Regions from separate parts of the Streptomyces sp. NPDC006283 genome, predicted to be linked through region 4. Evidence: riboswitches for the same ligand, from Rfam matches in the RefSeq annotation. Region 4 holds a riboswitch; each other region holds the start of a gene.
What was found. A riboswitch is a leader RNA that binds a small molecule or an ion and turns the genes downstream of it on or off. The one in region 4 is predicted to bind cyclic di-AMP.
Positions count from the first base shown of each region.

Region 1: linked by a shared signal. The riboswitch ahead of ABZ070_RS22725 (M23 family metallopeptidase) and the one ahead of ABZ070_RS01650 (LysM peptidoglycan-binding domain-containing protein) in region 4 are both predicted to bind cyclic di-AMP.
Region 2: linked by a shared signal. The riboswitch ahead of ABZ070_RS17760 (C40 family peptidase) and the one ahead of ABZ070_RS01650 (LysM peptidoglycan-binding domain-containing protein) in region 4 are both predicted to bind cyclic di-AMP.
Region 3: linked by a shared signal. The riboswitch ahead of ABZ070_RS12675 (LysM peptidoglycan-binding domain-containing M23 family metallopeptidase) and the one ahead of ABZ070_RS01650 (LysM peptidoglycan-binding domain-containing protein) in region 4 are both predicted to bind cyclic di-AMP.

Region 1 covers NZ_JBEXRZ010000116.1:133-3,627, reverse strand. The annotation lists gene ABZ070_RS22730 (aldo/keto reductase) at 1-577, opposite strand, end outside; gene ABZ070_RS22725 (M23 family metallopeptidase) at 740-1,786, opposite strand; cyclic di-AMP (ydaO/yuaA leader) riboswitch at 1,797-1,953, opposite strand; gene ABZ070_RS22720 (PP2C family protein-serine/threonine phosphatase) at 2,182-3,333, opposite strand.
Region 2 covers NZ_JBEXRZ010000076.1:8,595-12,089, forward strand. The annotation lists gene ABZ070_RS17755 (hypothetical protein) at 1-180, shown strand, start outside; gene ABZ070_RS17760 (C40 family peptidase) at 318-1,493, opposite strand; cyclic di-AMP (ydaO/yuaA leader) riboswitch at 1,495-1,658, opposite strand; gene pcrA (DNA helicase PcrA) at 1,899-3,495, shown strand, end outside.
Region 3 covers NZ_JBEXRZ010000045.1:29,794-33,288, reverse strand. The annotation lists gene ABZ070_RS12680 (SGNH/GDSL hydrolase family protein) at 1-526, opposite strand, end outside; gene ABZ070_RS12675 (LysM peptidoglycan-binding domain-containing M23 family metallopeptidase) at 763-1,683, opposite strand; cyclic di-AMP (ydaO/yuaA leader) riboswitch at 1,688-1,847, opposite strand; gene ABZ070_RS12670 (tyrosine-protein phosphatase) at 2,521-3,333, shown strand; gene ABZ070_RS12665 (DUF6126 family protein) at 3,343-3,495, opposite strand, start outside.
Region 4 covers NZ_JBEXRZ010000003.1:101,645-105,139, reverse strand. The annotation lists gene ABZ070_RS01655 (hypothetical protein) at 1-513, shown strand, start outside; gene ABZ070_RS01650 (LysM peptidoglycan-binding domain-containing protein) at 618-1,412, opposite strand; cyclic di-AMP (ydaO/yuaA leader) riboswitch at 1,417-1,604, opposite strand; gene ABZ070_RS01645 (glutamate--cysteine ligase) at 1,969-3,447, opposite strand.

The sequences.
Region 1 (3,495 bases), on a different contig from region 4:
CGTAGGTGTGGCGGGAGACCAGGTTGTAGTGCGGCTGCAGCGCCGTGTAGCGGGCGAGACCCTCGCGTTCGGAGAAGTCCAGGGAGGCCTGGAGCCGCTCGGCGCTGAGGTTGGAGGCGGCGATCGCGCGGACCTTGCCTTCCTTCACCAGGTGGTCGAGGGCGGTGACGATCTCCTCGACGGGGACGGACGGATCATCGAAGTGGGTGTAGTAGAGGTCGATGTAGTCGGTCCCCAGCCGGGCCAGCGACTCCTCAGCCGCAGCCTTGATCGTGGTGGCCGAGAGGCCCTTGTGACGGGGGTGGGCGCCGACCTTGGTGGCGACGACGACTTCTGAGCGGTTGCCGCGGGCGGCGAGCCACTTCCCGATGAGCGTCTCCGACTCGCCGCCCTCGTTTCCGGGCACCCACGCCGAGTAGCTGTCGGCGGTGTCGACGAAGTTGCCGCCCGCGGAGGTGTACGCGTCGAGCACGGCGAAGGTCCGCGTCTCGTCGGCCGTCCAGCCGAAGACGTTGCCGCCGAGGGCGAGCGGAAAGACGCTGAGGTCGGAGGAGCCGAGGGTACGCAGAGAGGTCATGCGTCGATCAACCACTCGGCCTCTACGGCGTATTCCGGCAACCCGGGCGTCGGGGGGTGTGCGCCCGGGCTGCCGGGGACATGGGTGTGCCCGGCACAGGAATCGCCGGCTGCCTCCCTCAGTGGTGCCGAGGCGCCGCGGTGGTCCCGTACCGGGCAGAGGTCAGACCGTGAGGCCCTTGCCACGCAGCCAGGCCATGGGGTCGATGCCGGAGCCGCCCGCGGTGTGCACCTCGAGATGCAGGTGCGGCCCGGTGACATTGCCCGTGGCACCGACGCGTCCGATGGTTTCGCCGGTCGTCACCTTCTGGCCGGCACTCGCCGTCATCGACGACAGGTGGGCGTACAGGATCTCGGTGCCGTCGTCGAGCTCGAGCACGATGCGGTAGCCGTAGGAGCCGGACCAGCCCGCGGACTTGACCGTGCCGCCATGCACGGCCTTGACCGGGGTTCCCGTCGGGGCGGCGAAGTCGAGGCCGGTGTGCTGCCCGGAGGACCACATCGAACCGGACTCGCCGTACGTGGAGGTGAGCGTGTACGAGGAGGTGGGGAGGGCGAAGCTCTTGGCGAGCTCGGCGAGACGCTCTGCCTCCGCCTTGGCCCGCGCGGCCTCCTCGGCCTTGCGCTTCTCCTCTGCGGCCTTGGCTTCCGCCGCGCTCTGCTGCTTCTCGGCAGCGGCCGCGGCCTGTTCGGCGGCGAGCGTCTCCGCGGCCGCCTTCGCCTCGGCGTCCACCTCCGCCTGCTGCTGCTCGGCCTGCTGGAGGATGCGGGCGCGCAGTGCCTCGCCCGCGCCCGCCCCCTGAGCGGAGCTTCCGCCGCCGTCGGCGACGGTCGTCGCGGCGGTGAGCGGGGCCGTGTTCGCCTGCGCGGCGGAGTCCGCGGAGTCGTCCGAGATCAGGGAGCCGACGCCGGGAAGGGACTTGGCGTCGGGGAGTTTGTCCGTGATGGCGTCGGGCAGAGATATGGAGACCGCGGGCTTGTCCTGCGCGGTGGCTATGCCGCCCGCACCGACAGCGGCGATCACGCCGACTCCGAGCACCGTGGAGCTGCGGGCGAGCCCGCCGCGCTGCTTGATGACGCGGTGCCGGCCGCGCACCGGGCGGATGGAGTCCTCGGTGGGATTCCACTCCTCCCAGGTCCGCTCGGGTGCGTCGTCGCCGAAGCGTTCGGACGCGAAGCGGGCCTCGGGGGCAGGCATGTTGGACGCCACGAAGGCGTTCTCCTTCCTTCCTTGTCGCCTACCGGGTTAGCTGACGGGTTCGGAGCAGGAAGGTCTCCTACGAGTACCTCGACCGCTCGACGGAGCGGCAAAAGGTGCCCGATTCACCCCAATTGGTGGTTCCCCGGCTCCCTTGCGGGATTCGGCGCGTGCGCACGGTGCCGCCACTTACGACGGCTGGGACGACCGCGCTGCGTTATCGAACGTTAATAGACCCCGGGGCCGGAATCCAAGCTGTTCCCGGTGATCGTTAACGGCTTCGGCCGGGACTTAACCGGACAGAAGCGGCCGGAACCGGGCGACTTGATCAAACGTCAGACGTGCTCATGTTTCTGATGGTGCGTTACTTGTTATGCGGAGGGGTGCGTCACGACTACGCACCGCAATCAGGACGGGTCTGCCGGAACCGCTGCCACCGTTCGGCGCCGCTCCGGCCGGCCCGCCGCGGGCCGGCCGACCGCCAGCAGCGCCATGTCGTCGTTCGACCCTCCGCCCGTGTGCCGGCGGACATCGTCGATCAGTGCGTCCAGAAGCTCGTCCGGCCCGGAGAAGAGTCGCCCGCCGAGCCCCTCGACGGGATCGTAGAAGACCCCCCGGTCGTCGCGCGCCTCCGTCACCCCGTCCGTGTAGAGCAGCAGCGTCGCCCCGTCGGGCAGCGGATACTCGTCCGCCCGGTCCGGCCACGTCCCCAACTCCCCCATTCCCAGCGGCAGCGCCGCCTCCGACGGCTCGAGCATGTCGACACCACCGTCGGCACGCAGCACAAGCGGATCCGGATGGCCACGGTTCACGAGCCGTACCAGGGCCCCGCCGCGCGGGATCTCGCCCAGCACGGCGGTAGTGAACCCCTCGACCCGGTCGAGCCCCTCCCGCCGGATGCCCTCCCGCCGAAGCGCCCGCTCCAGCCGCTGGGCCACGCCCTGCAAGGAGCTCTCCTGCTCGGCCGCCTCACGGAACGCCCCGATGATCACGGCCACCGTCCCGACCGCGCCGAGCCCCTTGCCCCGCACATCGCCGACGACGAGCCGTACCCCGTGCGGGGTGTCCTGCACGGCGAAGAGGTCGCCACCGATGAACGCGTCCGCCTGCGCCGCCTCGTACCGCGCGGCGATGCGCAGGCCGCCGATCCGCTCGACCGGCTCGGGCAGCACGGCCCGCTGCGCGGTCTCCGCGATGACCCGGGCCGAGGCGAGCTTCTCCCCGCTGCGCCGCACGACACGATTGATGAGCAGTGCGAGGGCGGCGACAGTCAGCAGCGTGGTCGTCTCCGTGAGCGCTGTGATCTGCCCGGCCGTCCGGTTCACGACATGCAGGCCGCTCACTGCGATCACCGCCGCGATCCCGGTCAGCAGCGTCGTGACCCAGCTGACGACAGGCGCCGCGATGAGCGGGGCTGCGGCGAAGAGGGGTACCGCGGTGAATTGGGCCGGGGTCAGGAGGTCGAAGACGACACCGCCGGCGATCATCAGGGCCGGCAGCCCGCGTACGGGCCACGGGGCCCTCCGGGAGCCGACCTGGTTTCGCAACTCCTGTCCCAAGGGTGGTCTCCTGCCGGGTCCGCTGACGGCCGCGGACTACTGCCGCGCCCTACCCAGGCTGAGTGCCGACGCGCCGTGCAGCGACTCCCCGTCGTCCAACCGGGCGACGGACGGGCGCCGGGGACCGACGGAGTGCGGCCGGAAGAACGCCGACGGCCCGGC
Region 2 (3,495 bases), on a different contig from region 4:
AACCAGGCGGACGACCAGAGCGTGAACAACCTCAAGATCGGCATCAAACTGGCGGTCCTGGTCGTGATCCTCGGCCTGGTGTACGTGAAGCGGGACGAGGAGAGGGTCGACAAGGCGCTGTTCGGCGCGGTCGGCGGTCTGACCGTGGTCAACATCTTCATCGCCACGCTCTGGACCTGAGCGACGGTCCCCTCCGGGCCTGAGGGGCGGCCCGGACCCGACCTGAATGGCGGTGCGGGCTGACGCGGCGGACATGCCGATGCCCGGGCGGCCGAGCCGCCCGGGCATCCGTTCGTCGTGTCGCCTGCCGGCGCCCGTCAGGCGGGGCGGACGCTGCCGTAGATCGGCATGTAGTAGATCGACTCCTCGCGGACGTTCGCGCCCGGCTTGGGGGCGTGGATCATCTTGCCGTCGCCGATGTATATGCCCACGTGGCTGATGTCGTCGTAGAAGAAGACCAGGTCGCCGGGGAGCAGATCGGCCGTCTCCACACGGGAGCCCACCTTCACCTGGTCCCAGGTGGTGCGCGGCAGGTCCACGCCGGCGGCCTTCCAGGCGGCCTGGGTGAGGCCGGAGCAGTCGAACGAGCTGGGTCCCGTGGCGCCCCAGACGTACGGCTTGCCGATCTGGTTGCGGGCGAAGGCGAGGACCTTGTCGGCCTTCGCCGCGTACGTGCCGCCGTCCGTGCCGGTGCCGGTGCCGGTCCCGGTGCCCGTGCCGGTGTCCCCGCCCGGGGTGGTCTCGCGCTCCTGCCGCTGCCGTTCCGCCTCCGCTTCGGCGCGTGCCGCCGCCTCGGCCTTCGCCTTCGCCTCGGCCTTGCGGCGCGCCTCCTCTTCCTTCTTCCGCTCGATCGCGGCGAGCCGTGCCTTCTCCTCGGCCGTCAGCTTCGACAGCAGCGTGCGTGCCTCGGCGAGTTTGGTTTGCACGGTCTGCTTGCTGGTGCGCAGGGACTCCTGGGAGTCGGTGAGGGACTCGAGGCTCTTCGTCGCCTCCGCGCGCTGCTTGGCAGCCGCCGCCCGCTCGGTCTCGTACTCGGTGACGGCCCTGCGCTGTTGGTCCGTCATGCGATCCATCAGCTGCGTCTGGTCGAAGTACGCCTGCGGGCTGTCCGCGAACATCAGCGCGGCGGTGGGGGTGACGGCGCCTGTGCGGTACTGGGCGGCCGCGTAGTTGCCGAGGGCGCGGCGGGACTCGTTCAGCTTCTCGGTGCGCTTGGCCGCGTCGTCGAGCAGCTGGTCCACCTCGGCGCGCTTCTCCGCCGTGGCTTCCTTGGCCTTGTTGAACTCCTGGGTGGCGCTGCCCGCCTGCCGGTACAGGTCGTCGACCTTCTTCTGCACCTCTTCGATGCTGGGCTTCGGGTCGGAGGGCGCGGCGGTGGCGCTCTGTGTGGAGAGCAGCGTCACACCGGCGAGTGCTGCCGTCGTGAACCCGACGGCGGGGGAGGACTTTGCGGTTCGGCTGCGGGGCTTGCGATGCGACGCCAAGGCCGGCATCTCCTTCTTCCGTGGACCGCCTACCGGGTTAGCTGTCGGGTTCGGGCGGAACGGAAGACGCCCTACGGACCGAGTGGTGCGCGGTCCGATTCACCCCGGTTGTGCATGGTGGGTCCCCGGTTCCGAACTCCTGTGACGGGAGCCCGGATTCGGCGCAGGCCGCCCGTTCGGCGTGGTTCGCCAGGGGGGTACGGGCCGCCTGGTCGAGCACGCTAGCCAACTCGTGTGTGCGCTGTGAAGGTTGATGTTCGATATGTCCGATACATTTTCGTGACCTTTTTCCGCGGGCGGCTCATCGGCCGGGCCGCTGTGGCGCGACGGATGCGTCCCGTCACATACCGTGTCCCGCCCGTGTCCCCGATGCGGCCACGGGCTGTCGGTCCGGCCGCCTAGACTCGTTAAGCGATGAGCAGCCTCTTTGACGACAGCTTCCTGGCGGACCTCCAGCCCGACGGGGACGAGCAACCGCCGCCGCCCGAGGAATCGGCTCCGGAGCAGCTTCCGGACGATCTCTTCCAGGGCGCGTTCGACGTGCCCCCGGCCCGCGACGGGTACTACCGCGACGGCGCCCCGCGCCCTGTCGTGGACCCCGCCGCCCTGCTCGAGGGACTGAACGAACAGCAGCGTGCGGCCGTCGTGCACACAGGGTCACCGCTGCTCATCGTGGCCGGCGCCGGTTCCGGCAAGACCCGGGTCCTCACCCATCGCATCGCGCATCTGCTGGGCACGCGGCATGTCCACCCCGGCCAGATACTGGCGATCACCTTCACCAACAAGGCCGCCGGCGAGATGAAGGAGCGCGTCGAGCAGCTGGTCGGCCCGCGCGCCAATGCGATGTGGGTCATGACCTTCCACAGCGCCTGCGTCCGGATTCTGCGCCGCGAGTCGAAGAAGCTGGGCTTCACGTCGTCGTTCTCGATCTACGACGCGGCGGACTCCAAGCGGCTGATGTCGCTGGTCTGCCGTGATCTGGATCTCGACCCGAAGAAGTTCCCGCCGAAGTCCTTCAGCGCCAAGATCTCGAACCTGAAGAACGAGCTGATCGACGAGGAGACCTTCGCCGACCAGGCCCAGGACGGATTCGAGAAGACGCTTGCAGAGGCGTACCGGATGTACCAGGCGCGGCTGCGCGAGGCCAACGCCCTGGACTTCGACGACATCATCATGACCACCGTCCACCTGCTCCAGGCGTTCCCGGATGTCGCCGAGCACTACCAGCGGAGGTTCCGGCACGTCCTCGTCGACGAGTACCAGGACACCAACCACGCTCAGTACACGCTCGTGCGCGAGCTGGTCGGCAAGGGGTACGAGGACCTGGCCCCGGCCGAGCTGTGCGTCGTCGGTGACGCCGACCAGTCGATCTACGCCTTCCGCGGCGCGACCATCCGCAACATCCTCCAGTTCGAGGAGGACTATCCGGACGCGACGACGATCCTGCTGGAGCAGAACTACCGCTCCACCCAGACGATCCTCTCCGCCGCCAACGCCGTCATCGAGCGCAACGAGTCCCGCCGCCCCAAGAACCTGTGGACCAACGCGGGCGCCGGCGCCCAGATCACCGGCTACGTCGCGGACACCGAGCACGACGAGGCGCAGTTCGTCGCCGACGAGATCGACCGGCTCACGGACGCGGGCGAGGCGAAGGCCGGCGACGTCGCCGTCTTCTACCGGACGAACGCCCAGTCGCGTGTCTTCGAAGAGATCTTCATCCGCGTCGGTCTGCCCTACAAGGTCGTCGGCGGAGTGCGCTTCTACGAGCGCAAGGAGGTCCGCGACGTACTCGCGTACCTGCGTGTCCTCGCGAACCCCGAGGACAACGTCCCGCTGCGCCGCATCCTCAATGTGCCCAAGCGCGGTATCGGCGAACGCGCGGAGGCGATGATCGACGCTCTCGCGCTGCGGGAGAAGATCACCTTCCCGCAGGCGCTGCGTCGCGTCGACGAGGCGTACGGCATGGCGGCCCGCTCGGCGAACGCGGTCAAGCGGTTCAACGTGCTGATGG
Region 3 (3,495 bases), on a different contig from region 4:
GCCGGTCCTGGACGGACTTGAGCGACCACAGGTCGAGCACCGGGCAGTCGTACCGGTCCGCGATGGCCCGCACATGTGCCGTGTACGTGGCGATCCTGCCGCGCAGGTGACGCAGAACCGGCACGTCGCGGGTGTCGAAGCCGGTGGTCACCATGACGGTGCCCACCGAGCGCGCGAGGTCGGCGACGGCCCGTTCGAAGCGCTCGGCGACGGCGTCCGGGTCGGAGCCGGGCCTGATGATGTCGTTGCCGCCGGCGCAGAAGGTCACCAGGTCGGGCGCGAGTTCTTTGGCCCTCGGCACCTGCTCCTCGACGATCTGGTCGAGGAGACGCCCGCGTACGGCGAGGTTGGCGTACCTGAAGGTGTGTTCCGGCCTGCGGTCGGCGAGCAGAACCGCGAAACGGTCCGCCCAGCCGACGTATCTCCCGTCGGGCCCCGGGTCCCCCACGCCCTCGGTGAAGCTGTCACCGATCGCCGCGTACGACCCGAATGCGTTACTGATCTCTGTTCTCGAATCGTCTGCCACGGGAGCACATCTTTCCTTTACGGATGTGACCTACGCGACCGTAAGGAGGGGTTGACGCGGGGTGATCTTTGCCACCGGTCAAGATTCGGCCAATCCGGAATACGCGGAAGCCCCCGCTCCGCGTTGTGCGTGGCAGGGGCTTGCCGACGTGGACCGCCGGCCGGTGCTTGCAGCACCGCAGGCGAACGCCATGTCAGATCACCTGGGGCCCAGGGCGATCGGACGGGTCGGAGGGGTCAGAGGGAGACGCCGTGCTCCCGGAGGTAGGCCAGCGGGTCGATGTCGGAACCGTAGCTCGGGCCGGTACGGATCTCGAAGTGCAGGTGCGGGCCGGAGGAGTTGCCCGTGGATCCGGAGAGGCCGATCTGCTGACCACCGGATACGGACTGACCGCTGGAGACGCCCAGCGAGGAGAGGTGGGCGTACTGGGAGTAGGTGCCGTCCGTGTGCTGGATGACGACCTCATTGCCGTACGCGCCGCTCCAGCCGGCGGAGACGACAGTGCCCGCACCGACGGCCTTCACGGGGGTGCCGGAGGAGGCGGCGAAGTCGACACCGGTGTGGTAACCGCTGGACCACATGGCGCCGGAGGCGCGGTACTGCGTGGTGACGCCCGCGTCGACCGGGGCGGAGAAGCCGGACGCCGGGGCGGAGGCCTCCTTCGCGGGAGCCTCCTTGGCGGGAGCCTCGGCCTGCGGCGCGGCGGGCCGCGAGTCGTCACGCGAGGGACGGGTCTGCGACTCGGAGCGGGGCTCGGGGTCGTTCTTGACCTTGGACTTGGCGCCGATCGTCAGCTCGAGACCCGGGTGGATCAGCGCGGGGTCGGCGCCTATGGCCCGGCGGTTGTCGTTGAAGAGCTGCTTCCAGCCGCCGCGGACGTTCTGCTCCTCGGCGATCTTCGACAGGTAGTCGCCGGCAACGACGGTGTACGTCTTCGGGGCCTTGCCGGCGCCCTGAAGGGCTGCGGCCTCGACGGCGGCGGGGGCCGCGGCGGCGGTCTTCTCCGGAGCGGCGGCCGGAGCCGCCGCGGGTGCGGCATTGGCCGAGGTGGCGCCGAACAGGGGCAGCGCGATGGCGGCGCCACCCGTACCGGCGACGACGAAGCCACGGGTGATCGGGTTGGTCTTGGGACGGCGGTGCTTACCCTTTGCGGGCATGGCGCTTTCCTCTCCGGCGCCTGCGAGGTGAGCTGTCGGGTTCGGGCTGGAGATGCCCGGTCGTGAACGTGCACGACTTCACCCCAAGCCGTCCGAATTGACCGGAATCGGCGTACTACCTGGGTCCCCCGCTCCTGCCACACGTGGATGGGTTCGAATTCCGGTCGGCGGCAGGATGAGGCGGTCCGTCCGGATTGAGCGTGACCGTAGGCGAGTCGGGCAGTCCCGGACAAGCCACGATTTTCCCCGATCAATGACGAGGCCGATATCAACAGGGATTTCCCGGTCACCCTCCGTGGGCAACGGGGTATCAATTCCCTTGCCGAGAAGGGAATTCACGCGCCGGACGCGGCCACAGAACGTCACAGATATGACGCTGCTCACGGAGCACGGCCCATCTCCCCTGCTTACGGGGCACGTTATGCCGAAACAATCAATTCGGACAGAACATGCATTTAGCCACCTAATCCCGCACTTGCCGCAACGCGCTCACGCCCCCACCTCCCACCCCCCACAAAAGGAACGAGAATGTGACGCCGGCCACGACGACGGGAAGGCCGAGGTCACTTCCCTGCACCGCTGACCGAAATGCACTCATTCGATGCAGATGCGTCATTTCGCCCCGCCGATGCCGGGGCATCCCTTCACAGAGCCGCGCAAGCCCGCACATCACCCCCCGTGCGGACCGCCGGGGTCACGCCCCCGGGGAAATCTGCCTGCGGCCGTCAACACCATTGGTTCATGGCCGAGATGAGTGCCTCATGAACGGGTGTCGTATGGTCGGAGCCGCGCCATCGTCGGCGACCAGCGCCGACGGCAGTACCTGAAGGAGTCCTCGTGACGCAGCAGCTGCCGCAGGCCCCCTCGACCGAGCCGGAGCTGACCGGCGTCCGCAACTTCCGGGACGTGGGCGGACTGCCGACCGTGGACGGGCGGCGGGTGCGGCACGGCCGACTGTTCCGCAGCGGACACCTGGCGCACGCGACGGCGAGCGACGCGGCGTTCCTCACGACCCTGGGACTCCACACGATCTTCGACTTCCGCAACGCCGCCGACCAGCGGCTGGAGGGCCCGGACGTCGAGCTGCCCGGTGTGCGCAATGTGAATCTGCCGCTGAGCGACCCGGCCGACGGTGCCGAGTTCTGGAAGATGGTCCGGGACGGCAACCTCGATCAGCTCAAGGCCATCCTCGACGACGGCAAGGGCGCCGGGCGGATGATCGCCTCGTACCGCATGATCATCAAGGAGCGGACGGCCGAGCACAGCCAGGTGCTGCACGCCCTGGCCGAGGACAGCGTCCCGGCCTTGATGCACTGCGCCGCCGGCAAGGACCGCGCCGGGCTGTCGATCGCCGTGTCACTGCTGGCCGTCGGCGTGGAGCGGGACGCGATCGAGGCCGACTACCTCAAGTCCAACGACCCGCACCGCCGCTACAAGGTCCGGCGCACCGACAGCTCCCCCGCCGGAATGTCCCCCGAGGTCTTGGAGCTGCTCAGCCCGCTCTTCGACGCCCGCGCCGAGTACCTGGCCGCGGCCTTCGACGCGATCGAGGAGAACTGGGGCACACCGGAGCGGTACCTCACCGAGGGCCTCAAGCTCTCCCCCCAGACCCGCGAGCGGCTGCGCACACGACTTCTCGAAGAGGGCTGAGGCACCGGATCACTGGCTCTGGCCGCCCACCAGGAACAGCAGGTAGAGGAATCCGGCGATGACGTGGCCCGCGATCAGATAGAGGAAGAGCCGGATCACCAGTCCTCGGGGGAACCGCTCCTCGTTGGAGCTCTCGCCGCCCGTGGCGCGTCGGTCCAGTGG
Region 4 (3,495 bases):
CGCCGCCGGGGGGCCGTGGTTCTCGCGGTGTTCGCCCTGGTGTGGGCCTGCGCGGCCGGTTCCGGGCTCGCATCGACGACTGTTTCCGTCGCCGTCGGCGGTGTGGGCGCCGCGCTGACCGTCGCGGCCGTTGTTGTTGCGTTCCGGGGCGCCGCGGGACCCGCGCGCCGCACGGTGCGGCTGCCGGAGAAGTGGAACCGCGGGGTCGGCCTCGTGAACGCCGTCGAGGTCGTCGCGATCTTCGCGGTGATCGCCGCTTCGAACGCGACGGGCCACGCCGAGCTGATCCCGCCGGGGATCTGCCTCGTGGTGGGTCTGCACTTCTTTCCGCTGGCGCGTCTCTTCGATCAGTGGCAGTACACGTGGACGGCCGTTCTGCTGACGGTCGTCGCGGTCGTCGGCACCGCGGTCGCCCTGGCCGGGTCGACGGATGAGAGCGTGCGTGTTGTGGTGGGGGCAGGGGCGGCCGTGGTGTTGTGGCTGTCCTCGTTCCATGTGGCCGTGCGGGGCTGAGCGCCGGGCACGGCCAAGGGCCGGAGACCGGGGCGCCGCCGGACGCCCCGGGCTCCGGCCCGGCGATGAGATGCTGCGGCCTGTCGGCCGTCGCAACGGTCCCGTCAGTAGGGGCCGTTCACGTTGTCGATGGAACCGTAGCGGTCGGCGGCGTAGTTGCACGCGGCCGTGATGTTGGCGACCGGGTCGTACAGGTCGTTGGCCGTGCCGGGGACGTGGTAGGCGTCGAAGGTCGGCTGGATGACCTGCAGCAGGCCCTTCGAGGGCGTGCCGTTGATGGCGTTGATGTCCCAGTTGTTGATGGCCTGCGGGTTGCCGGAGGACTCACGCATGATGTTGCGGTGAATTCCCTCGTAGCTTCCCGGAATGCCGTGCTGGGCCATGATGGCGAGCGATTCCTTGATCCAGCCGTCGAGGTTGTTCGCGTAGGTGGCGGGCTTGGCAGCCGGCGCGCTCTTCCGCTCCGAGCGGTCCGCGCGGTCGGTCGCGGCGGTCCGGTCGGCCTTCTTGGGCGCGGCCTTTTCCTTGGCCGGGGACTTTGCGCCGATCGTGAGCTCGAGACCGGGGTGAATCAGCGCCGGATCGTGGCCGATGGCCCTCCGGTTGTCGTTGAAGAGCTCCTTCCAGCCACCGCTCAGAGAATACTTGGCGGCGATCTTGGAAAGGGAGTCACCCGCGACCACGGAATAGGTGGTGACCTTGGACTTCTGGGCGGCGGCGGCCACGGTGGCCGGCGCGACGGTCTTCTCCGCGGCCGCGGGCAGCGCGGCCGGTGCCGCCTGAGCAGCGGTGGTGCCCATGAGCGGGAGGGCGAGTGCGGCGCCGCCCGTGCCCGCTGCGACGAATCCGCGGGTGAGTGAACGGGACTTGGGACGACGGTGCTTACCCTTTGCGGGCATGGCGGATTCCTCTCCGTCGCCTGCGAGGTGAGCTGTCGGGTTCGGGCTGGAGATGCCCGGTCGCATCTGTGGCGACTTCACCCCGAGCCGTTCCGGTATTCCGGATCGGCGGCTTACCTGGTTCCCCCGCTCCTGCCGTACGTGAGTGGGTGCGGTGTACCGGACGGCGGCAGGATTCGGCGGTCCATCCGGATTGACGGTGACGTTAAGCGAGAGGATCCCGGCGGAACAAGTCCCGAATTTCACATCACAAAGCGGACGTCTCTCCCTGATGGGTAATTCACGTTGTCAGTGCCGCGTCAAATGGCTCAAATTCCTTCTCGCGGAAGGGAACTGACCCGTACGGCGTTATCCGCACAGAGCGGACCAGGTGACCGACATCACGGGGGATCGGGGCAACCCCCGAGGTTCCCCCAAAACCCACAAACAGCTTCAACTAGCGAGAATGCATGGCAATTCGACTTACAGCGCAGCGCAGGAGAAAGTCTCCATACCAGACATAAATGCACATTGCCGGGCGGATCACTCCGCCCCCATACGGGCGAGCAAGGAGCACTCAGTCCACGGGCCAGGTGTGCGCCGGCGCGTTCAGATGCATGTAGTCGATGTACTGCTGCGTCATGAGCCGAAGCGCCTCATGGTGGTCGACGCGGCTCGTGGCGTCGATGTGGTGGTACATCTCCGCCTGCCAGACCGCGCCGTTGCGCCCGGTGACACAGCGCTGTTCGATGATCCCCAGCAGCGGCTCCCGCCACGCCGCGTCCATGCCGGAGAGCTCGAGACCGCGATGGGCCATGGGCAGCAGACGCCTCAGTACGAGCTCGGCCACCGGCACCTCGCCCATACCCGGCCAGTACAGGCCCGCGTCGATACCGTGCCGCGCCGCGGCGTGCAGATTGTCCTCGGCGGCCTGGAACGACATCCGGGACCAGATCGGCCGCTCCTCGTCGACCAGTGCGCGGGTCAGCCCGTAGTAGAAGGCGCCGTTCGCGAGGGTGTCGGCGACGGTCGGGCCGGCGGGGAGGACGCGGTTCTCGACCCGCAGGTGCGGTCTGCCATGGGAGACGGCATAGACGGGGCGGTTCCACCGGTAGATGGTGCCGTTGTGCAAAGTCAGCTCGGCCAGTTCCGGGGTGTCCCCGCCGTCGAGCTTCTCCCGCGGGTTCTCGTCGTCGCACAGGGGCAGCAGGGCGGGGAAGTAGCGGACGTTCTCCTCGAAGAGATCAAAGACGCTTGTGATCCACCGCTCGCCGAACCACACGCGCGGCCGCACCCCCTGCACCTTGATCTCCTCGGGACGGGTGTCGGTCGCCTGCTCGAACAGAGGGATCCGGGTCTCGCGCCACAGCTCCTTGCCGAAGAGGAACGGCGAATTCGCTGCCAGCGCGACCTGGATCCCGGCGATCGCCTGCGCGGCGTTCCAGTAGGCGGGGAACTCGCTCGGCGAGACCTGCAGGTGGAACTGCGTACTGGTGCAGGCGGCCTCGGGGGTGATCGTGTCGGCGTAGGTACGCAGCTTTTCCACCCCGTCCACGGCGATCCGCAGATCCTCGCCGCGGGCCGCGAAGACCTGCTCGTTGAGCAGCCGATAGCGCGGGTTCTCCGAAAGCGCGGCCTCGCCCACGTCCCGCTGCCGCAGGGTCGGCAGAATGCCGATCATGGCCAGATGGGCCCCGACGTCACGGGCCCGCTGCTCGGCGTGGTTCAGGGCGTCCCGGATCTCCTGCTCCCAGGCGTCGGGGCCGCCGGCGGTCAGTGTCCGCGGCGGGATGTTGATCTCCAGGTTGAACCGGCCCAGCTCGCTGTCCCACGCGGGGTCCGCGATGGCTTCGAGCACATCGGTGTTCTTCATCGCCGGCTCCCCGGCGGCGTCCACCAGGTTGATTTCGATCTCGAGACCCACCTGTGGCCGCTCCGACTCGAAACGCGCCTCGCTCAGCATCGTCGCGAACGTGTCGAGGCACGTCTGCATCTTGTCCCGGTACCGGCGGCGATCGTCACGGGTGAAGACGAGCGCCGGGACATCACGCCCCATCGGGTCCTCCCGCGTTCCGTCGGGCAGACACCTTCCCCCACAGCGTCC